4 regions of the Buttiauxella agrestis genome follow, and region 1 is predicted to be linked to each of the others. Evidence: predicted binding sites of a transcription regulator. Region 1 holds the regulator's gene; each other region holds the start of a gene.
The links. The regulator PhoB, encoded in region 1, activates phosphate uptake and scavenging genes when phosphate is short. The targets are predictions, from matches to a motif close to CTGTCATAAAACTGNCNNAT.

Region 1 (5,448 bases):
CCCTTTCAGGGAGTTGAGATTTTTTAAGCGCAGGCTAAGGATTTTCATGCTTCTTCCTCCACGTCATGCAGGCTCGCCACCGTTTGGGCAAATAGCGTTCGCAAACGTTGTGCGCGTTCTTCGGAAGTGTCTTCCTGAACCAGGCGGCGCTCAAAAACCTCTTCAACCGTCAGCTCACTCAGCGTTTCTTTATGCTGTTGGGCGATAACGCGCTCGCGCTGTTCGCGGCTGCGGCGCAGCAACACCACTTCGACGGGGAGCGTTTCGGTTAATTGCTGAATATGGCGTTGCATATCATGCAGATATTCTTCGGTAGCGATTTCAATATCCAGCCAAACTTTGGGTTCTGCTGGTGCATCGCGCCACTGCGCGAGTTGCTGTTCGATTTCACTCAGAGAACCTTTGATGACCGCTAAAGGCTGGCTGACAGGCACCGTCAGCGGAGTTACTTCATGAAGCACGCCTTCGGCAAACTCAACCAGATAAACACTTTTGCTCTTGCCCGTTTCGTCAAAACTTAACGGGATGGGCGAGCCGCTATAACGAATGTGTTCAGTGCCACCAATGAGTTGGGCGCGATGGATATGGCCGAGTGCGATGTAATCGGCTGCCGGGAAATGCTGCGCCGGGAAAGCATCGAGCGTGCCGATGTAAATATCGCGTACCGCGTCACTTTTGGTCACGCCGACGGTGGTTAAATGGCCGGTAGCGATAATCGGCAGCCTCGTATCCGCCCGTAATTCGCAGGCTGCGTTGTAACACTGCTGGTAATGTTCGCTGATGGCTTCCATCAATGAACGCTGCTTTTCGTGGCCGGAAAGTCCCGCCTGGCTATTTTGAATATCCCGGGGGCGCAGGAACGGAATCGGACAAAGAATCGCACCCGGTTCCCCCGATTTAGTGTTGAGTACGATAGCTTGCTGGCTGGCATCATGCCGCGCACTGGCGATGACATAAGTATTCAGGCACGCCATTAATTCGCGAGATTCATTCAGCGTGGCGACGGAATCGTGGTTTCCCGCCAGCACTACAAGGGAACAGCCGGTTTGCTGCAGTTGCACCACAAAACGGTTATACAATTCGCGCGCGTAACTCGGCGGCGAACCGGTATCAAAAATATCGCCTGCGACAATTATCGCATCCACATCATGCTCGACTGCGGCTTGCAGCAACCATTCAAGGAATGCCTGGTGCTCCGGCCCACGGCTTTTGGTATAAAAATTTTGACCAAGATGCCAGTCTGATGTGTGAATAATGCGCATTGGTTGTCCCTTGGCATAAAAAAGCGTGGCGGGATTATAAAGCGGATGAGCAAGAACGACACAATTGAGTGTCATAATTCATTGTGATGAGTCGCCAGGCATTTATGTTTTTCATAAATCTGTCATAAATCTGACGCATAATGGCACCGCATTGAAACAACAATAATTATTCCTTGAGCAGGGCGAATCATGGCGAAGCGTATTTTAGTCGTAGAAGATGAAGCTCCAATCCGTGAAATGGTGAGCTTTGTGCTCGAACAAAACGGTTTTCATCCTGTAGAAGCGGAAGATTATGACGCCGCAGTGAATCTGCTTATCGAACCCTTTCCGGATTTAATTTTACTGGACTGGATGTTACCGGGTGGTTCAGGTATTCAATTCATTAAGCATCTGAAACGTGAAGCATTAACACGTGAAATCCCTGTCATGATGCTGACGGCGCGTGGTGAAGAAGAAGACCGCGTGCGAGGGCTTGAAGTTGGGGCCGATGACTATATTACCAAACCGTTTTCCCCGAAGGAGCTGGTGGCACGCATTAAAGCTGTGATGCGCCGTATCTCTCCGATGGCGGTGGAAGAGGTGATTGAGATGCACGGACTGAGCCTGGATCCGTCATCGCACCGCGTCATGACCGGTGAGAACCCATTAGATATGGGGCCAACAGAATTTAAATTATTACACTTCTTTATGACGCACCCGGAGCGGGTGTATAGCCGTGAACAATTGCTTAATCATGTATGGGGCACCAATGTTTATGTCGAAGACCGAACGGTGGACGTACATATTCGGCGGTTACGCAAAGCGCTTGAACATAGCGGGCACGACAGGATGGTACAAACAGTACGCGGTACGGGTTATCGGTTCTCAACCCGCTTTTAATTCCTTGTCAGGAGAGTGACGCGTGCTGGAAAGGTTGTCATGGAAAAGGTTGGTGATGGAGCTGGTGCTCTGTTGCATACCTGCCGCCATCTTAGGTCTTATTTTCGGCCATTTACCGTGGTTTTTATTACTGGCAGTCACCGGACTGCTGGTTTGGCATTTCTGGAATTTACTGCGTTTATCGTGGTGGCTGTGGGTGGATCGCAGTATGACGCCGCCGCCAGGGCGCGGGAGTTGGGATCCCCTGTTGTACGGTCTTCATCAGATGCAGCTGCGCAACAAAAAGCGCCGCAAAGAGTTAGGCAATCTGATTAAGCGTTTTCGTAGCGGAGCCGAATCTCTGCCCGATGCGGTGGTTCTGACCACGGAAGAAGGGACGATTTTTTGGTGTAACGGTCTGGCGCAACAATTGCTGGGGTTACGCTGGCCGGACGATAACGGGCAGAACATCCTTAACTTGCTGCGCTACCCGGAATTTACTCGCTATCTGTCGCAAAAAGAGTTTTCACGTCCGTTAACTTTGGTACTCAATACGGGCCGCCATCTGGAGTTCCGTGTGATGCCCTACAGCGATGAGCAGTGGCTGCTGGTGGCGCGAGATGTGACTCAGATGCACCAGCTCGAAGGGGCGCGACGTAATTTCTTTGCTAACGTCAGTCACGAACTGCGAACGCCGCTCACGGTGCTGCAAGGTTATCTGGAGATGATGCAGGACCAGACGCTTGAAGGACCGCTGCGTGAGAAAGCATTAGGCACGATGCGCGAGCAAACTTCGCGCATGGAAGGGTTGGTTAAGCAGCTTCTGACCCTTTCAAAAATAGAAGCCGCTCCGGCGATGGTGCTCAATGAAAAGATTGATGTGCCGCTGATGCTGCGTGTTGTAGAGCGTGAGGCGCAAACTCTCAGCCATGAACGGCAGACGATACAATTTGATATCGACCCCACGCTGAAAGTCTTTGGCAATGACGAGCAACTGAGGAGTGCGATTTCCAACCTTGTTTATAACGCGGTCAACCATACGCCAGAAGGCACGCATATTACGGTGAGCTGGAAACGCGTGGCGGGCGGGGCAAGTTTTAGCGTGACGGATAATGGCCCTGGGATTTCAGCAGAACACCTTCCGCGCCTGACCGAGCGTTTTTACCGCGTCGACAAAGCGCGTTCGCGCCAGACGGGCGGCAGTGGGCTTGGGCTGGCGATAGTCAAACATGCTTTAAGCCACCATGATGCACGTCTGAATATTGAAAGCCAGCCGGGCAAAGGTTCGACGTTTTCCTTTGTTTTGCCCGAGCGGTTAATCGTTAGCGAGAAATAGACCGATAATCAGTTTTCGTCGGTCGGATAAGCGAAGCAACATCCGACACTAGCGCAATAAGTGTCAAAATAACTTTCCACAGGCCAATATTCTGGCCTGTGTTTTTTTTGCCCACATGTAAATCAAAAACACTCAATCGGTTATAATTTAACCACACAAAAGACCATGATCTTTTCCTATGATTAATCGAATCCACTGGTGATGCTGTTAATTTAAGGATATCAATCTGGTTTTTAGATCCGTTCTTGCCTTCAAACGCTATAAGCGTTTTAATTGCGGCCCTGTGATTGGTAGACCGACTGGATATGAGTGGTAATTCAAACAACTATTCTTCTCCACCGATCCCGGAAAGGATTTTCCGCTGTCGAGTCTACTGATTGCCGCTTTTATGCCGAGTTAACAGGTATAAAAATTTGAATACTTTCAACACCACACATCCACAGGCTGCAAATATTTTATGACCCATCATTTGAAATCTCGAGACATCCTCGCACTGGGCTTTATGACCTTTGCGCTGTTTGTCGGCGCAGGCAATATCATTTTCCCTCCTATGGTGGGGCTACAAGCAGGTGAACACGTTTGGATTGCATCGCTTGGCTTCCTGGTGACGGCTGTAGGCCTGCCGGTGCTGACTATTGTCGCCATCGCTCGTGTCGGTGGGGGCATTGATAGCCTCAGCTCGCCAATTGGCCGTCGTGCTGGTGTGTTGTTAGCCACTATCTGCTATCTGGCTGTTGGGCCGCTGTTCGCCACGCCGCGTACTGCTACCGTTTCTTTTGAAGTGGGAATTGCCCCGCTGGTTGGCACCGGTGAGTTACCGCTGTTTATCTACAGCCTGGTTTACTTTGCGATTGTGATCGGCGTTTCGCTGTATCCGGGCAAACTTTTAGACACCGTTGGCCATGTGCTGGCCCCGGTAAAAATTGTCGCGCTGCTGGCGTTGGCTGCGGGCGCAATGTTGTGGCCTGCGGGTGGTATCAGCACGGCGACTGAAGCGTATCAGAATGCTGCATTCTCAAACGGCTTCGTGAATGGTTATCTCACCATGGATACCCTGGCGTCGCTGGTGTTCGGCATAGTGATTGTCAACGCCGCGCGTTCGCGTGGGGTGACTGAATCTCGCCTGCTGACGCGCTATACCATTTGGGCTGGCCTGATTGCCGGTGTTGGCTTAACGCTGATTTATCTGGCTCTGTTCCGCCTGGGTTCAGACAGCGCAACATTGGTTGCCGACCAAAACGCGAACGGTGCCGCAATTCTGCATGCGTATGTGGCTCATACCTTCGGTGGCGCAGGTAGCTTCTTCCTCGCAGCTTTGATTTTCCTGGCTTGCATGGTCACGGCAATTGGCCTGACTTGTGCGTGTGCTGAATTCTTCAGCCAGTATTTGCCACTGTCATATCGCTCGCTGGTGTTTATCCTGGGTCTGTTCTCAATGGTGGTTTCCAACCTGGGTTTAAGCCATCTGATTCAGGTTTCAATTCCAGTGCTGACGGCAATTTACCCGCCGTGTATCGCGTTGGTGGTGTTGAGCTTCACCCGTCCGTGGTGGCATAACTCAACCCGCGTGATTGCTCCAGCAATGCTCATCAGCACCTTGTTTGGTATCCTCGATGGGATTAAATCATCGGCAATCAGTGATATCTTGCCCGCGTGGACCGCGCGTTTGCCTCTGGCCGATCAGGGGCTGGCATGGTTAGCGCCAACGGTGATCATGGTGGTTCTCGCCATCATTTGGGACCGCGCCGCAGGGCGACAGGTGGCTTCAACCGCCCACTAAAATTTTTGATTTTCTTTAACCACGGGGCTTTGCTCCGTGGTTTTTTTATTGTTAAGCAGGGTGTGGAATCAATGGAAAACGCTAATAAGCTCAAGCGCGGCTTGAGTACCCGGCACATACGCTTTATGGCGTTGGGTTCGGCAATTGGCACCGGGCTGTTTTATGGCTCGGCAGACGCTATCAAAATGGCTGGTCCAAGTGTGTTGCTGGCT
Region 2 (5,448 bases), 290 kb from region 1:
TTCAGCTGGTTGATCAGGTAGTTATAACGAGCGCTGGAGAGCTGTTGTTTTGCGTTATACAGCGTAGTGGTCGCATCCAACACATCAACGATGGTACGAGTACCCACGGAATAGCCTGCTTCCATCGCATCTAAAGAGCTTTGCGCAGACACAACCGCTTGTTTGTAAGCGTTGATGGTACTGATAGACGCGTTAACGTTGTTAAACGAAGAACGAACGGTTTGCACAACACTGCGGTGTGCGCTTTCCAGTTGCTCGCTCGCGCCAACAAAGTTGTATTGCGCTTGTTTCACCTGGGAAGTCACAGAACCGCCGCTATACAATGGCAGCGAGAAATTCAGGCCGATTTTATTCTGGCCATTGTCACTGTCATTAAATGCCTGGCTGCTGCTGGTGGTCTTAGAACCGCTGTATGTGGTGTTAGAGACACCAGTGGAAGCAGTTAAACCAATGGTTGGCATATGCCCGGTTTCAGCATAGCGAATTTGTTCACGAGCTAAATCCTGAGACAGACGCGCTTGCAGCAATGCCAGGTTACGTTTTTCCGCTTCTTTCAGCAGATTATTAACGGCATCAGGTTTGTCTGTTTTGAAACCATCAACATTCAGCGAGGCCAGAGAAGGGTAGTAATTACCGGTAACCTGGCGCAGCGATTCTACCGCGTTATCCAGGTTGTTTCGTGCCGTCACTTCGTTGGCCAATACGTTGTCGTATTGCGCGCGGGCGTTTTGCACGTCGGTAATAGCAACCAGGCCTACGTTGAAGCGCTGAGTGGTTTGATCCAACTGGCGATAAATTGCCTGTTTCTGGGCTTCGGTGTAGGAGAGGGCGTCAATCGCGCTCAGCACGTTAAAATAGGCTGTTGCGGTGTTCAGAATCAGCGTTTGCTGATCGGTCTGATACGTCACGTCCTGAATACCCGCAGATTTTTCTTGCAGGGTCAGCTGACGCCATTTCGACATATCAAAAATGGTTTGCGTTAATTGCAAAGAAGCGCTGGTTACATTGGAGTCGACGCCGTTCGCATCATTGAAACCATTAGTGTATTCATAATCGGCACCAAGGCCGAGCTGCGGCAGTAATGGGCTGCGTGCTTCGTTAATTTTTTCGAATGCGGCATCACGGTCAGCAGCGGATTTACGTAGGTCCGGGTTGCTTACACGTGCCTGCTGATAAACCTGCATCAGGTTTTCTGCCTGGCTCATGGCACTGAAACCCGTTAGGCTCAGACCGATAAGAATTGGGAGCAGTTTCTTCATTTGCATTCCTTGTTGTGAAGCAGAATATTGTTTGTTAGCGCTGACAAGAGCCGAAAATGATCGCCGATTCTAGCAGAGTCTGCCAGCTGGGCTGCTTGGCGTAATGTGCCATCTGCCCTTAATTTTCATCAATCTACCACATAGCAAATGAAACGGCAGTCAAACTGGCTTGAAATTACGCACTCGTGACCATAAAAAATCAGGAAATTACTATGACTGAGCAAAACCCTCAACTTGTCACGTTAGGGAAAAACGATGTTGAAATTATTGCACGGGAAACGCTTTATAGCGGTTTTTTTTCGTTGGATCTTTATCGATTCCGCCATCGCTTGTTTAATGGCGAAATGAGTGGTGAAGTCCGACGCGAAATTTTAGAACGCGGGCATGCCGCAGTGCTGCTACCCTATGACCCTGTGCGAGACGAAGTTGTATTGATAGAACAGATTCGGATTGCAGCGTATGACACCAGCGAAAGCCCATGGTTACTGGAGCTGGTGGCCGGAATGATTGAAGAAGGTGAAAGCGTCGAAGACGTTGCGCGCCGTGAGGCCGTGGAAGAAGCCGGGCTGCTTGTCGGTCGTACAAAACCGGTGATCAACTACCTGGCAAGCCCGGGCGGCACCAGCGAACGTTTATCTATTCTCGTTGGGGAAGTCGATTCGACAACCGCTACGGGCATACATGGTCTGGCAGATGAAAACGAAGATATTCGGGTTCATGTCGTGAGCCGGGAACAGGCTTATCAGTTAGTAGAAGAAGGGAAAATCGACAACGCAGCTTCAGTCATCGCACTGCTTTGGCTGCAATTGCATCATAAGAAATTAAGAGAAGAGTGGAAGAAATAAACATGAAGCGCTACACACCTGACTTCCCTGAAATGATGCGCCTGTGCGAAACCAATTTTGCGCAACTTCGACGCCTGCTTCCTCGTCTTGACGAGGTGGGAGAAAAGGTCACATATCAGGTCAGTAGCGCCCAGTATCGGCTCACCATTCTTGAGTCGACTCGTTACACAACGCTTGTGCAAATTGAACAAACCGTCCCGGCGATAAGCTACTGGAGCCTGCCGTCAATGTCCGTCAGGCTCTATCATGACGCTATGGTCGCGGAAGTGTGTTCAAGTCAGCAGATCTTTCGTTTCAAAGCACGTTATGATTATCCTAATAAAAAGTTGCATCAACGCGACGAAAAGCATCAAATTAACCAGTTTCTGGCCGATTGGCTGCGGTATTGTTTAGCGCATGGAGCGATGGCGGTTCCGGTTTGTTAGTGAGGGTGAAACCTAAGGACACCATTTGGAAAGCCTGTTAAATCTTCCTGTGGCCGGTGGGGGCCAGATCAGGATCTTACAAATTACAGATACCCACCTGTTCTCTGGAAAGGACGAAACGCTGCTTGGTATCAATACCTGGATGAGCTATCAGGCGGTAATTGACGCCATCCTCGCCGAGCAGCGTCATTATGATCTTATTGTTGCCACTGGGGATTTAGCCCAGGATCACAGCGCGGAAGCCTACCAACATTTTGTTGAAGGCATTGCGGAGATTCTTGCGCCCTGTGTTTGGTTGCCGGGCAATCACGATTTCCAACCCGCGATGTTCAGCTCGTTGCTGGAAGCGGGAATTTCACCTGCGAAACAGGTTTTCCTTGGGGATAGCTGGCAAATTCTGATGCTCGACAGCCAGGTCTTTGGGGTTCCGCATGGTGAACTGAGTGATTATCAGCTCGACTGGCTGGAGCGGAAGCTCGCCGGAGCGCCTGAGCGCCATACCCTCTTACTTTTGCATCACCACCCGGTTCCGGCAGGCTGTAGCTGGCTGGATCAACACAGCCTGCGTAACGCCGCAGAGTTGGATAACGTGCTGCAAAAATTCCCGAAAGTAAAAACGTTGGTGTGTGGCCACATTCACCAGGAGTTAGATCTCGACTGGAATGGCCGCCGGATGTTGGCAACGCCGTCTACATGCGTCCAGTTTAAGCCGCATTGCGCGAACTTCACCCTCGACACCATTGAGCCTGGCTGGCGCTGGCTGGAACTTCATCCAAACGGTGAGGTGACGACTGAGGTTTGCCGCCTGAAAGGAGCGGTGTTTAACCCAGATACCGCTTCAGAAGGGTATTGATGTCTACGCTACTTTATCTCCACGGCTTCAACAGCTCGCCGCGTTCAGCCAAAGCCACCCGCTTTAAAGCGTGGCTTGCGCACCATCACCCGCATATCAACATGGTGATACCGGAATTGCCTCCGTATCCTGCTGAAGCAGCAGAACTGCTGGAGTCGCTGGTACTGGAACACGGCGGTGAGCCGCTGGGCGTTGTCGGCTCCTCTTTGGGCGGCTATTACGCCACCTGGCTGTCGCAATGTTTCATGCTGCCAGCGGTTGTGGTCAACCCGGCGGTACGTCCTTTTGAATTGCTGGTCGATTATCTCGGCGCCAACGAGAACCCCTACACCGGGCAGCAATATGTGCTAGAGTCACGCCATATTTACGATCTTAAAGTCATGCAAGTGGACCCGTTAGAAGCGCCAGATCTCATCTGGTTATTGCAACAAACGGGTGACGAAGTGCTTGATTATCGCCAGGCGGTGGCATACTACACCCCCTGTCGCCAGACGGTAGAATCCGGTGGCAATCACGCCTTTGTAGGCTTCGAAGATTATTTCACACAGATAGTCGACTTCCTTGGCCTGCACTGAGGCCTGATGTCGGATTCTTGTTTCGCAATCTGAACGAATAAACCATGACGCAATCCAGTTATAACGCCGATGCCATTGAGGTACTCACCGGGCTTGAGCCTGTTCGCCGCCGTCCCGGGATGTACACCGACACCACCCGTCCAAACCATTTGGGCCAGGAAGTCATTGATAACAGCGTGGATGAAGCGCTGGCAGGCCATGCGAAGCGTGTTGATGTTATTCTCCATGCCGATCAGTCATTAGAAGTCATTGATGACGGGCGCGGTATGCCGGTTGATATCCACCCGGAAGAGGGCGTTCCGGCGGTCGAGCTTATTCTTTGTCGCCTGCATGCGGGCGGTAAATTCTCCAACAAAAACTATCAGTTCTCTGGCGGCTTGCACGGTGTCGGCATCTCTGTGGTTAACGCCTTGTCCAAACGTGTTGAAGTCACCGTGCGCCGCGACGCGCAGGTTTACAGCATCGCGTTTGAAAACGGCGACAAAGTCCAGGAACTGGCGGTCATCGGCACCTGTGGTAAACGCAACACCGGCACCAGCGTCCACTTTTGGCCAGACGCCTCATTCTTCGACAGCCCACGTTTCTCAGTTTCCCGTTTAAGCCATCTGCTCAAAGCCAAAGCGGTGCTTTGCCCGGGTGTGGAAATCACCTTTACCGACAAAGTGAACAACACCGAGCAACGCTGGTGTTATCAGGATGGTCTGCAAGACTATCTGTGCGAAGCGGTAAACGGCCTGCCGACGCTTCCGGAAAAGCCCTTTGTCGGCAACTTTGCTGGTGACGTTGAGCAAGTAGACTGGGCGCTGTTATGGCTGCCAGAAGGTGGCGAGCTGTTGACGGAAAGCTACGTCAACCTGATCCCAACCATGCAGGGCGGCACACACGTCAACGGTTTGCGCCAGGGTCTGCTGGATGCGATGCGCGAGTTTTGCGAATACCGCAATATTTTGCCACGTGGCGTCAAACTCTCAGCGGAAGATATCTGGGAACGCTGTGCCTACGTGCTCTCCGTGAAGATGCAGGATCCGCAGTTTGCCGGGCAAACCAAAGAGCGCCTGTCATCACGCCAGTGCGCTGCGTTCGTTTCTGGCGTTGTCAAAGATGCCTTCAGCCTGTGGCTGAACCAGAATATCCAGATTGCGGAACAACTCGCAGAACTGGCGATTTCCAGCGCCCAGCGCCGCATGCGTGCTGCCAAAAAAGTGGTGCGTAAAAAACTGACCAGCGGCCCGGCACTGCCTGGCAAACTGGCCGACTGCTCGGCGCAAGATTTGAGCCGTACTGAACTGTTCCTCGTGGAAGGGGATTCCGCAGGCGGTTCGGCGAAACAGGCTCGCGACCGCGAATATCAGGCGATCATGCCGCTCAAAGGTAAGATTCTGAATACGTGGGAAGTTTCTTCCGACGAAGTTCTGGCCTCGCAAGAAGTGCACGATATTTCTGTGGCGATCGGTATCGATCCTGACAGCGAAGATCTGAGCCAATTGCGCT
Region 3 (5,448 bases), 1.2 Mb from region 1:
AAGTGGTTTTAGGTCTGGTGACGACGAAAAATGGCGAACTTGAAAACCCGGAGTTGATTCAGGCACGCATTAACGAAGCGGCACAGTATGTTGATATCAACCAGATTTGCCTTAGCCCACAATGCGGTTTTGCTTCGACAGAAGAGGGTAACAGCCTGACGCCTGAGCAGCAGTGGGACAAAGTGCGTCTGGTGACGGAGCTTGCCGAAAAGGTTTGGTAAGCGGTTTTGTCGGGGGCGCTTGCGCTTGCCCGACCTACGAAATCATGTAGTTGTAGGTCGGGTAAGCGCATGCGTCACCCGACATCAAGTTTACGCCAGCTTAAACACCGCCACCGTTTCATTGAGCGCCTGCGACTGCTCTTTTAACGACATCGCCGCCGCTGAGGCTTGTTCAACCAGCGCGGCATTCTGCTGCGTCACCACATCCATTTGCACCACGGCCAGGTTGATTTGTTCAATGCCGCGGCTTTGCTCGCCGGTCGACACCGCAATTTCTTCCATTAATCCCGTCACTTGCTTAATGGCGTTAGAAATCCGCTGCATACTTTCGCCCGCACGATTCACCAGATTACTGCCGATATTCACCTGCTCACCTGACAGCTCAATCAGCTCTTTGATCTCCTTCGCGGCAACCGACGAACGTTGCGCCAGGTTACGCACTTCGCTGGCGACCACGGCAAAACCACGCCCTTGTTCACCGGCACGCGCGGCTTCAACCGCCGCATTCAGCGCCAGAATATTGGTCTGGAAAGCAATGTCTTCGATAATGCTAATAATGTTATCGATCTTGCTGGAGCTAGACTCAATATTACGCATTGAATCAATCACCTCGCTAACAATCTCGTTGCCGTCATTGGCGGCAATCAACATGCCATTTGCCAGCTTATTTGCCTGATGAGAATTGTCGGAAGTAGATTTCACCGTCACGGTAAGCTGCTCCATGCTGGCGGCTGTTTCACCCAAAGACGACGCTTGCTCTTCCGTTCTGGCAGAAAGATCGGTGTTCCCGGCCGCGATTTCTTCAGACGCGTAGGCCACGGTCTGGCTGGATTCACGCACCTGGCCGATGATACTCGCCAACGAAACGCGCATCTGCTCCAGCTCGCGCATCATGGCACCAATTTCATCCCGAGCGTTGGCGACAATCGGCGTATGCAGGATACCGCTGGCGATTTCTGTGCAATGTGCTTTCGCTTTATCCAGCTCGTTAAGGACTCTTTTCTTCAACAGCAGGAACGCTGCCCCGAGAATAATGGCGAAGATCAGCGCAAAAATCGCAATGCTTACCAGGCTTTGCTTGAAGCCCGATTGCGCATCTTTGTTGAGCTGTTGCGCGTACTGCTCGCGAAACGACAGCAGCTTATCCAGCGCGACTTCAAACTGTTTGTCGAGAAGCGGCAGAGTGGAGGTCACGAGCGTGCGGGCGCGCTGCAAATCATTTGCGCCAACCGCATCCAGTAACGGCTGCAAACCCTGTTCGCGATAATTTACGAAAGCAGTTTGATAAGCATCGGCCAGCACTTGTTCGCCAGGCTGTTTTGGCGCTTCCAGATAAGCCTGAAAGGCGGAATTCGCTTTGCCGAGCACCAGCTTTGCGCCATCCAACGCCAGCTGACTTTGGTCGCCTGAACCTTGCTCACGTTCTTCTAACGCTTCCATGGCGCGAACACGCATGGTGCGGCTGTGGTTAATCGGGTCGATCACCGATAACACCACGCGGATTTCCCGGTTGACGTTATCCAGAGACTGGTTGCTACGCGTTAAAGACCAGATATTGGATGCGGTACTGGCTAAGAAAATAAGCAGCAACGTACTGAAAACTAAAATCGAAAAACGCCGTACTGACATACAAAACCCTTATGTTTAGAAAATAACCTGACTCGTTTCAGCCAGTGCTGTGAGGGTTATCGGCATTCGGGGCGGGAAATTTAGCGGTCTTATTTTCGTCATATTTCTGTCATAAGGCTGCTTTATAAATCGATGACCAAAATAAAGGATGCGAACATCATGAAATTAAAACCTTTTGCGCTGTTATTGACCTCACTATTTCCTTTGGCAAGCCAGGCGGCGGAGCCGCAAGTTGATCGTTACGTTGTCACATTTCCTCAGGGTGATCATGTTGAGTATCAGGGCGCGTACGCTGCCAACTTCCCGAACGGATTGCCGGTGGGCGTGGGTTCCGGCCTGCAATTTATCCGTAAAGACGGCGATGCGCTGGTGTTTGCGACAGTCACCGATCGCGGCCCGAATGCCGACTCGCCTAAATCAGGCAAAAAAGAGTCGAAGATTTTTGCTAATCCAAAGTTCACCCCATTGCTGATGACCATTCGCGTGGCGGGGGGCAAAGCCGAAGCGACAGATGCACACGCCTTACATGATGAAAACGGGCCAATTAGCGGCTTGCCGTTGCCTGAAGGTTTGATTGGCGCGACCAATGAAATCGCGCTGGGTGACACTTTGCAGCAATTATCGAGCGACAAGCGCGGGCTGGATACCGAAGGCATCACGCCGGACGGCAAAGGCGGTTACTGGCTGTGTGATGAATACGGTCCTTTCATCATTAACATTGATGCCAACGGTAAAATCCTCAAAAAATATGGCCCGCAGGCGGAACAAGGCGAGCAGGGCGTGGCGGGCGGTTTGCCAAACATTATCAAATGGCGCCAGGCTAACCGTGGCTTTGAAGGCATTACGCGTATGCCAGACGGGCGCATTATTGCTGCCGTGCAAAGTACGCTGGATATCGACGGGAAAACGAAAAACACCGCGCAATTTACCCGCCTGGTGAGCTTCAATCCTGCAACCGGCAAAACCGAAATGTACGGTTATCCGATTGACGTGGATGTTTATAAGAAAGCTAAAGATGCCAAAATCGGCGATATCGTGGCGCTGGATGACAACCGCCTGCTGCTTATCGAACAGGGCGGCGACAAAAACAAAGTCATGCGCAACCTGGTGTATGTGGTTGATCTCAGCCAGGCCAGCGATCTGAGTTCGTTTGATAAAGATAAAGCGCCCGAGTTTGACGATGCCACACAACTGAATGCCCGTGGCATTAAACTGGCGCAGAAAAAAGAGGTGGTTGATCTGCGTAAACTGGGCTGGCAGCAGGAGAAAGCCGAAGGCATGACGCTGATTGATAACCAGACCATCGCGGTGATCAATGACAACGATTTCGGCCTGCAACCGGTGCTGGAAAATCCTGATGCCGACGCTAAAAAAGCTGACCAATATGAAGTGGACGGCAAAGGGCATTTAACCCGCGACGGTAAAGAAGTTGCCACCAAAATCTCGTTAAAACCGCTGGAAAAACCCGAGTCGCAAAATGAGCTTTGGGTGATTAAGCTGCCAGAAGCGTTGAAGTAAGATTCAGGTAAAAATAGGGCAGCCACATGGCTGCCCTGTTTTACATTCCCGATGAACTTCCCATCACATCACGAATGGACTCCACCAACGCAGTGGCGGCAGGCGAGAGTTCCGTTCCGGTCAAACGGGAAATACCGATTTGCTCAAGAACCAGCGGTTCAAATGACGGTAAACGCACAAGATCGTTGCTGTAAGTGATATCCGTAACAATGGATTGCGGCAGAATCCCTAATAAATCGGTCTTTTTTAACAGCCATAATATATTGAAGAAGGAAACCGTCTCGATAGTCGCATGCGGCGGATCAATGTTGTTATTATAAAAAGTATTATCAAACTGCTTACGTAATGTCGTTTCAATGGGCGGTAATATCCACGCTTCCTGTTTTAATTTCTCGAGTGTTGCATGAGGATTTTGCTCCAGCGGATGACCTTTACGGACGACAACCATGGCATTCTCATTAAATAAAGCTTCCTGAGTGACCACCGCGTTGGAACTAATATCTGATAATCTGCCAATTAAAAAATCGAGTTCACCGGAAACCAGTCGCGGCAATAATTCCCCGCTGACACCTTCAATAATCTTAATACGAATGTCGGGCCGGGAAACGCTCAGTTTTGCAATCGCCGCCGGAACCAGATAACTCGAACCGGTTAATAAACTGCCGATGGCAACCCGCCCGGCATGACCCGTTCCCAGGGCACTGATAGCTTGCGAAACATGATCAAGTTGAGCCAGCACCATTTTGCTGCGGTCAACAAATGCGCGTCCCAGTTCGGTGGGCGTGACTCCCCGGCGATTTCTCAGGAACAACTTAGCCCCTACCGCATCCTCAAGATCGAGCAACAGCTTGCTGGCTGTAGGTTGCGACACATTTAACGAACGTGAAGCGTGCAAAACACTGCCGTATTCGAAGAGTGCGATAGCCAGGCGAAAGTGCCTGACGGTTGCCCAGCGTTCGAGTCTGTCGAGTTTCATAAGATATCCATTTTTTGCATACCACATGCAATATATATGTTATTTACGAATATCACAAACGTCCCTATACTCGTTTTAAATAATTAAATCGGAGATTGAGTGATGAGCATAAATAATCTTGAAACAGTAAAGAAATACTTTAAATATTGTGTTGATGGAAAAGATGCGGAGCGCGTTAAAGAATATTTTGATAAAGACGTGATTATTCATCGCCCTGATTGTGATGCGCCTGTTCACGGTGTTGAGAACTTCAAAAAAGCGCTGCTCGAACATGTTATTAACCGCTATGAATCGATAGAAACCACCTTCAGCAAAGAAGTCGTGACCGACGATGTGGTTGTGGTTCATCTGAAACATGTGGCGCGTGGTTCTAATACCTGGCACGGATTTGATGTTCACGGAAAAGACGTCACCTGGACGGCATTGACTTATTTTAGATTTAACGCCGCAGGTAAAGTAGTAGAAGAAATTGTCGAAAGGAATGAATTATTCATGGCCAAACAAGTCGGGATTATTGATTACCAGTAATATTAATACGGCGCTGCTTCAGGATATAAAAAGCAGCGCTTATTGACCACGATAAAGCCCTACACCGATCCCCGAACCACCAGCTTCCAGTCCAGAATCTCATTCACAGTTTCAACTTCCGGGTTATCGATGCGTTCGAGCAACAACTGCACGCTGCGCACACCAAGCTGATGCATCGGCTGTTCGATGGTGGTGAGCGGGGGATAAGTCACCGAGCCAAACGGGACGCCATCAAACCCCATTATCGCCACATCTTCCGGGACACGCAGGCCTTGCTCGTGGGCAAAATGCAGCGCGCCGCCCGCTAATGCATCGGAGATGGCAAATACGGCATCCGGTGGTTCTGGCATGGTGAACAGTTCTGCCATGGCCTGCACGCCAGCCTGATATTCCAGGCTATCGGCGTACACCACCGCTTGCCAGTTTTTGCCACAGGCGGCGCGATAACCCGCTTCGCGCTGTTGCGAATAGAGATAGCGTAAATCACCGTTGATCAGCGCAATACGTTTATAGCCTGACGTCGCCAGATGATCGACCGCCGCCGCCGCCGCTTTAAAGTTATCAATCGTCACCGAA
Region 4 (5,448 bases), 1.1 Mb from region 1:
AAGCCACCAACGCATAACAGTGCAATCGCCACCATTGGACTGCCGAACAAGCCGACCATTCCCGGTAGGATCATAAGCGCCGCACCCATCGTGACCACCAGCTTGCGTGACACAACAATATTCACACCAAACATCTTCTGGAACATACCCGGCAAATAACCACCAATAATGCAGCCAAAATCGGCGAACAGCATCGGGATCCAGGCAAACATGGCGATATCTTTGAGGTTAAAGCCGTAGGTGTGCACCATAAACAGTGGGATCCATGCGTTAAACGTCCCCCACGCAGGTTCCGCCAGGAAACGCGGTAATGCGATACCCCAAAACTTACGTTGTTTCAGCAGGCGGCCAATGCGGACTTTCTCAACCTTTGGTTTCTCAGGCTGCCCATCGGTTATATAGAGATACTCTTCCCGAGACAGTGATTTGGTTTTTGACGGGCGGTTATAGGTGAAATACCAACCAGCTGCCCATAGCACGCTGAAAATACCGACGATAATAAATGCCAGTCTCCAGTCCCTGATATAGATTGCCCACGCGACCAGCGGAGGTGCAATCACCGCGCCAATAGAGGAACCAACGTTGAAATAGCCCACAGCAACCGAACGTTCAGTATCCGGGAACCATTCAGTTACTGATTTCAAACCAGCAGGTATCATCGCACTTTCAGCGAAACCGCCGAGGCCACGGAACATTGCCAGACCTTTCCAGCCAGTCGCGAATGACGCGCCAATGCAGAACACGCCCCACATCAGGCCGAAAATGGTGTAACCCACCTTTGTACCCAATGTATCAAGCAGATAACCGGCAATAGGTTGTGCAATGGTGTAGCAGGCCGAGAATGTCGCAATAATGTAAGAATATTGCTGGGTGGTAATGTGCAGATCGCTCTGTAATGTTGGCGCTGCGGCAGAAATAGTATTTCGGGTTAAATAGCAAAGAATGGTGCCTAATGTCACCAGTGACAGCATAAACCAGCGCTTGTGGCCTGTTTTGCGCATAATGAATCCCCGTTTTACAAGCAATAAGTGGCCTGACCGCTGCAAGGCAGCAGGCAAATAAATAATTCAGAGGAGATAAAAATCAGCGGCGCTTCAGAAGACGTCGAGGATTCTGGTTTGGCCCATCCTGGACTTGTTTTTGTTATGCAGATCACACTATGTGTTGATAATGAACCTGTGTTTCACTTTTATTTGTGATTCATCTCAATTTTTTGTGTGTAATCTACCCCTAACGGGTAATGTATGTGATATGCGTCACATTTCTTTAAGTGATGAATTAATGGTAATTATGCAAGATATGAATGAGACGCACCGCAAAAGGCCCATCGATTCACCGGTACGAATTAATAAATACATTAGCGATAGCGGTATCTGCTCTCGCCGTGAAGCCGATCGCCACGTCGAACAGGGCAGTGTTTTTATTAACGGCAGGCAGGTCAGCTTTGGTGCTCAGGTCTTTGCTGGCGATGTGGTGAAAGTGAATGACCAGCTTATTGAGCCACGAGATGACCACGGTCTGGTGTTGATCGCGTTGAATAAGCCTGTTGGCATCATCACCACGATGAAAAAGAGCGTGCGAGGGAATATCAGCGCTCTTATTAACGGCGACCAACGTATTTCCCCGATAGGGCGTCTGGATAAAGATTCGCAGGGGCTCATTTTGCTGACCAATCACGGCGATGTGGTTAATAAAATTCTGCGCGCGGGCAACAATCACGAAAAAGAGTATGTGGTCAGCGTCAATAAGACGGTGACTGAGGAGTTTATTACGGGTTTATGCGCGGGTGTTCCTGTACTGGGTACGGTGACAAAACCATGTAAAGCGACGAAAGAATCGGACCAGATATTTCGTATTACTTTAGTTCAGGGATTGAATCGCCAGATTCGCCGAATGTGCAAATATTTCGGCTATGAAGTGACCCGACTTGAACGTATCCGCATCATGAATATCCATCTGGAAGGGCTACCGCTGGGGGAATCGCGCTACCTGAGCCGCGACGAACAGGACGAGCTACTGAAACGAATTGAACACTCAGAATCCTGAGTATGACAGCTGGAAATATGCCCCAAAGCGGCTTGTCATAAAACTGTCATAATTCGTACATTTAAATGTCACCAAACTGTCCTATTTTCTATCCTGCAACCACTAAACAACGAGTTACGTTCACCTCTGCAGGAGACATTATGAAAGTTATGCGTACCACTGTCGCAACTGTTGTCGCCGCGACCTTATCCCTGAGTGCTTTCGGCGCGTTTGCTGCTGCAAGCCTGACTGGCGCTGGTGCAACCTTCCCTGCGCCGGTGTATGCCAAATGGGCAGATACTTACAATAAATCAACTGGTAACAAAGTGAATTACCAGGGTATCGGCTCCTCCGGTGGCGTTAAACAAATCATTGCTCACACCGTGGATTTCGGCGCATCTGACGCGCCATTGTCTGATGAAAAGCTGCAACAAGAAGGTTTGTTCCAGTTCCCGACTGTCATCGGCGGTGTTGTTCTGGCGGTTAACCTGCCAGGCGTGAAATCCGGCGAGCTGGTGCTCGACGGTAAAACCCTGGGTGACATCTACCTTGGTAAAATCAAAAAATGGGATGACGAAGCAATCGCTAAACTCAACCCAGGCATGAAACTGCCACAGCAGAACATTGCGGTTGTGCGTCGTGCTGACGGCTCCGGCACTTCCTTCGTCTTCACCAGCTACCTGGCGAAAGTGAACGAAGAGTGGAAAACTAAAATCGGTGCAGGCTCAACGGTAAACTGGCCGACGGGTCTGGGCGGTAAAGGTAACGACGGTATCGCCGCGTTTGTTCAGCGTCTGCCAGGTTCAATCGGTTATGTTGAATACGCTTACGCTAAGCAAAACAACCTCGCTTATACCAAACTGGTTTCAGCTGATGGTAAGCCAGTAGCGCCTTCTGAAGAGAACTTTGCAAATGCTGCAAAAGGTGCAGACTGGAGCAAATCATTCGCTCAGGATCTGACAAATCAGAAAGGTGACAGCGCGTGGCCAATCACGTCCACCACCTTCATTCTGGTTCACAAAGAGCAGAAAAACCCAGAGCAAGGCGCTGAAGTGCTGAAGTTCTTCGACTGGGCTTACAAAGACGGTGCAAAACAGGCGAGTGACCTGGATTACGCTGCCCTGCCAGACGCTGTAGTTGAACAAGTTCGTGCAGCATGGAAGACCAACGTGAAAGACAGCTCCGGTAAGGCGCTTTATTAATTAATGAAAATGGCGGATGGCGTGAATGCTTATCCGCCTTACAACTGCTTTTCGTAGGTCGGATTAGCGTAAGCGACATCCGACATGTTGTAAGAAATGTATTTAAACTTAAAGAGTAAGTTATGGCAGTGAGTAAGCCGGTGTTCAAAGCCCCTGGCAAACAAGGTGATGTCATTTTCAGCGCGCTGGTAAAACTGGCTGCGCTGATTGTGCTATTTCTGCTGGGCGGGATCATCATCTCCCTGGTCATCTCCTCCTGGCCAAGTATCGAGAAATTTGGATTCTCGTTCTTGTGGAATAAAGAGTGGGATGCTCCTAACGATATTTATGGTGCGCTGGTGCCGATTTACGGCACGCTGGTCACCTCGTTCATTGCGTTGTTAATTGCAGTACCGGTGAGTTTCGGTATCGCGCTGTTCCTGACGGAATTGGCACCGGGTTGGTTGCGCCGCCCGTTGGGTATCGCTATTGAACTGCTGGCGGCTATTCCTAGTATCGTGTACGGCATGTGGGGCCTGTTTATCTTTGCTCCGCTGTTTGCGAAGTACTTCCAGGAACCGGTCGGCAATGTGCTCTCTTCTGTGCCTATTGTCGGTGAACTGTTCTCAGGTCCGGCGTTCGGTATCGGTATTCTTGCGGCAGGCGTTATTCTCGCCATTATGATCATCCCTTACATCGCTTCTGTAATGCGCGATGTATTTGAACAAACTCCTGTGATGATGAAAGAGTCGGCCTACGGCATCGGCTGTACCACATGGGAAGTTATCTGGCGCATCGTTTTACCGTTTACCAAAAACGGCGTGATTGGTGGCGTGATGTTAGGTTTGGGTCGTGCTCTGGGTGAAACCATGGCGGTGACTTTCATTATCGGTAACACCTACCAACTCGACAGCGCTTCGCTGTATATGCCGGGCAACAGTATTACCTCTGCACTGGCGAACGAATTTGCTGAAGCGGAATCCGGCCTGCATACCGCAGCATTGATGGAGCTCGGCCTGATCCTGTTCGTCATCACCTTTATCGTGCTGGCTATCTCTAAGTTTATGGTTATGCGTCTGGCGAAGAACGAAGGAGCGCGCTCATGACGACTATGGAAATGCAAAGTCGCGCGGCGTTAGCGGAATCACGCCGCAAAATGCAGGCTCGTCGTCGGTTTAAAAACCGTATTGCTCTGACACTTTCAATGGGAACCATGGCGTTTGGCCTGTTCTGGTTGGTGTGGATCCTGTTCTCTACGGTGACTCGTGGTATCGACGGTATGTCGATTGCGCTGTTCACCGAAATGACACCGCCACCGAATACTGAAGGCGGTGGCCTGGCTAACGCCCTCGCGGGTAGCGGCTTGTTGATCCTGTGGGCGACCGTGTTTGGTACGCCGCTGGGCATCATGGCGGGTATCTACCTGGCGGAGTATGGCCGCAAATCAGCGCTGGCTGAGGTGATTCGTTTTATCAACGACATCCTGCTTTCTGCGCCATCCATTGTTGTCGGCCTGTTTGTTTACACCATTGTGGTGGCGAAAATGCAGCACTTCTCCGGCTGGGCTGGGGTAATTGCACTGGCGTTATTGCAGGTGCCGATTGTTATCCGCACCACTGAAAACATGCTGAAACTGGTGCCAGACAGCCTGCGCGAAGCGGCATACGCATTGGGTACGCCAAAATGGAAAATGATTTCTGCAATTACGCTGAAAGCCTCTGTTTCCGGGATTATTACTGGCGTATTGCTGGCGATTGCACGTATCGCGGGTGAAACCGCCCCGCTGCTGTTCACGTCGCTCTCCAACCAGTTCTGGAGCACTGACATGATGCAGCCGATTGCTAACTTGCCAGTGACGATATTCAAATTTGCGATGAGCCCATTTGCCGAATGGCAACAGTTAGCCTGGGCTGGTGTTCTGATTATTACCCTTTGCGTATTGCTGCTAAATATTCTGGCGCGTGTGATTTTTGCAAAGAGTAAACACGGTTAAATTTTGCGGCGCGGCAAAGGCGGCGTCGGATGGAGATTAAGAAACAGATGAGTATGGTCGATACTACCCCAGACAAAATTCAGGTTCGTGATTTGAACTTCTATTACGGTAAGTTCCATGCCCTGAAAAACATCAATCTGGATATCGCTAAAAACCAGGTTACCGCGTTCATCGGCCCGTCAGGCTGTGGTAAATCCACCCTGCTGCGTACATTCAACAAAATGTACTCGCTCTACCCGGAGCAGCGCG

Region 2: a site for PhoB is predicted at 1,382-1,401, ahead of nudF (ADP-ribose diphosphatase). Genes of this name have one in related genera too.
Region 3: a site for PhoB is predicted at 1,946-1,965, ahead of DY231_RS12865 (esterase-like activity of phytase family protein). Genes of this name have one in related genera too.
Region 4: a site for PhoB is predicted at 2,079-2,098, ahead of pstS (phosphate ABC transporter substrate-binding protein PstS). Genes of this name have one in related genera too.

The regions. Positions count from the first base shown of each region.
Region 1 covers NZ_UIGI01000001.1:3,887,259-3,892,706, reverse strand. The annotation lists gene sbcC (exonuclease subunit SbcC) at 1-48, opposite strand, end outside; gene sbcD (exonuclease subunit SbcD) at 45-1,262, opposite strand; gene phoB (phosphate response regulator transcription factor PhoB) at 1,452-2,141, shown strand; gene phoR (phosphate regulon sensor histidine kinase PhoR) at 2,164-3,456, shown strand; gene brnQ (branched-chain amino acid transporter carrier protein BrnQ) at 3,914-5,236, shown strand; gene proY (proline-specific permease ProY) at 5,308-5,448, shown strand, end outside.
Region 2 covers NZ_UIGI01000001.1:4,178,167-4,183,614, reverse strand. The annotation lists gene tolC (outer membrane channel protein TolC) at 1-1,259, opposite strand, end outside; gene nudF (ADP-ribose diphosphatase) at 1,472-2,104, shown strand; gene DY231_RS19695 (DUF1249 family protein) at 2,107-2,529, shown strand; gene cpdA (3',5'-cyclic-AMP phosphodiesterase) at 2,555-3,382, shown strand; gene yqiA (esterase YqiA) at 3,382-3,957, shown strand; gene parE (DNA topoisomerase IV subunit B) at 4,002-5,448, shown strand, end outside.
Region 3 covers NZ_UIGI01000001.1:2,697,099-2,702,546, reverse strand. The annotation lists gene DY231_RS12875 (cobalamin-independent methionine synthase II family protein) at 1-221, shown strand, start outside; gene DY231_RS12870 (methyl-accepting chemotaxis protein) at 312-1,850, opposite strand; gene DY231_RS12865 (esterase-like activity of phytase family protein) at 2,010-3,368, shown strand; gene DY231_RS12860 (LysR substrate-binding domain-containing protein) at 3,409-4,344, opposite strand; gene DY231_RS12855 (ester cyclase) at 4,447-4,872, shown strand; gene DY231_RS12850 (LacI family DNA-binding transcriptional regulator) at 4,932-5,448, opposite strand, start outside.
Region 4 covers NZ_UIGI01000001.1:4,965,046-4,970,493, forward strand. The annotation lists gene DY231_RS23470 (MFS transporter) at 1-1,001, opposite strand, end outside; partial or broken gene rluF (23S rRNA pseudouridine(2604) synthase RluF) at 1,300-2,043, shown strand; gene pstS (phosphate ABC transporter substrate-binding protein PstS) at 2,187-3,227, shown strand; gene pstC (phosphate ABC transporter permease PstC) at 3,350-4,312, shown strand; gene pstA (phosphate ABC transporter permease PstA) at 4,309-5,199, shown strand; gene pstB (phosphate ABC transporter ATP-binding protein PstB) at 5,247-5,448, shown strand, end outside.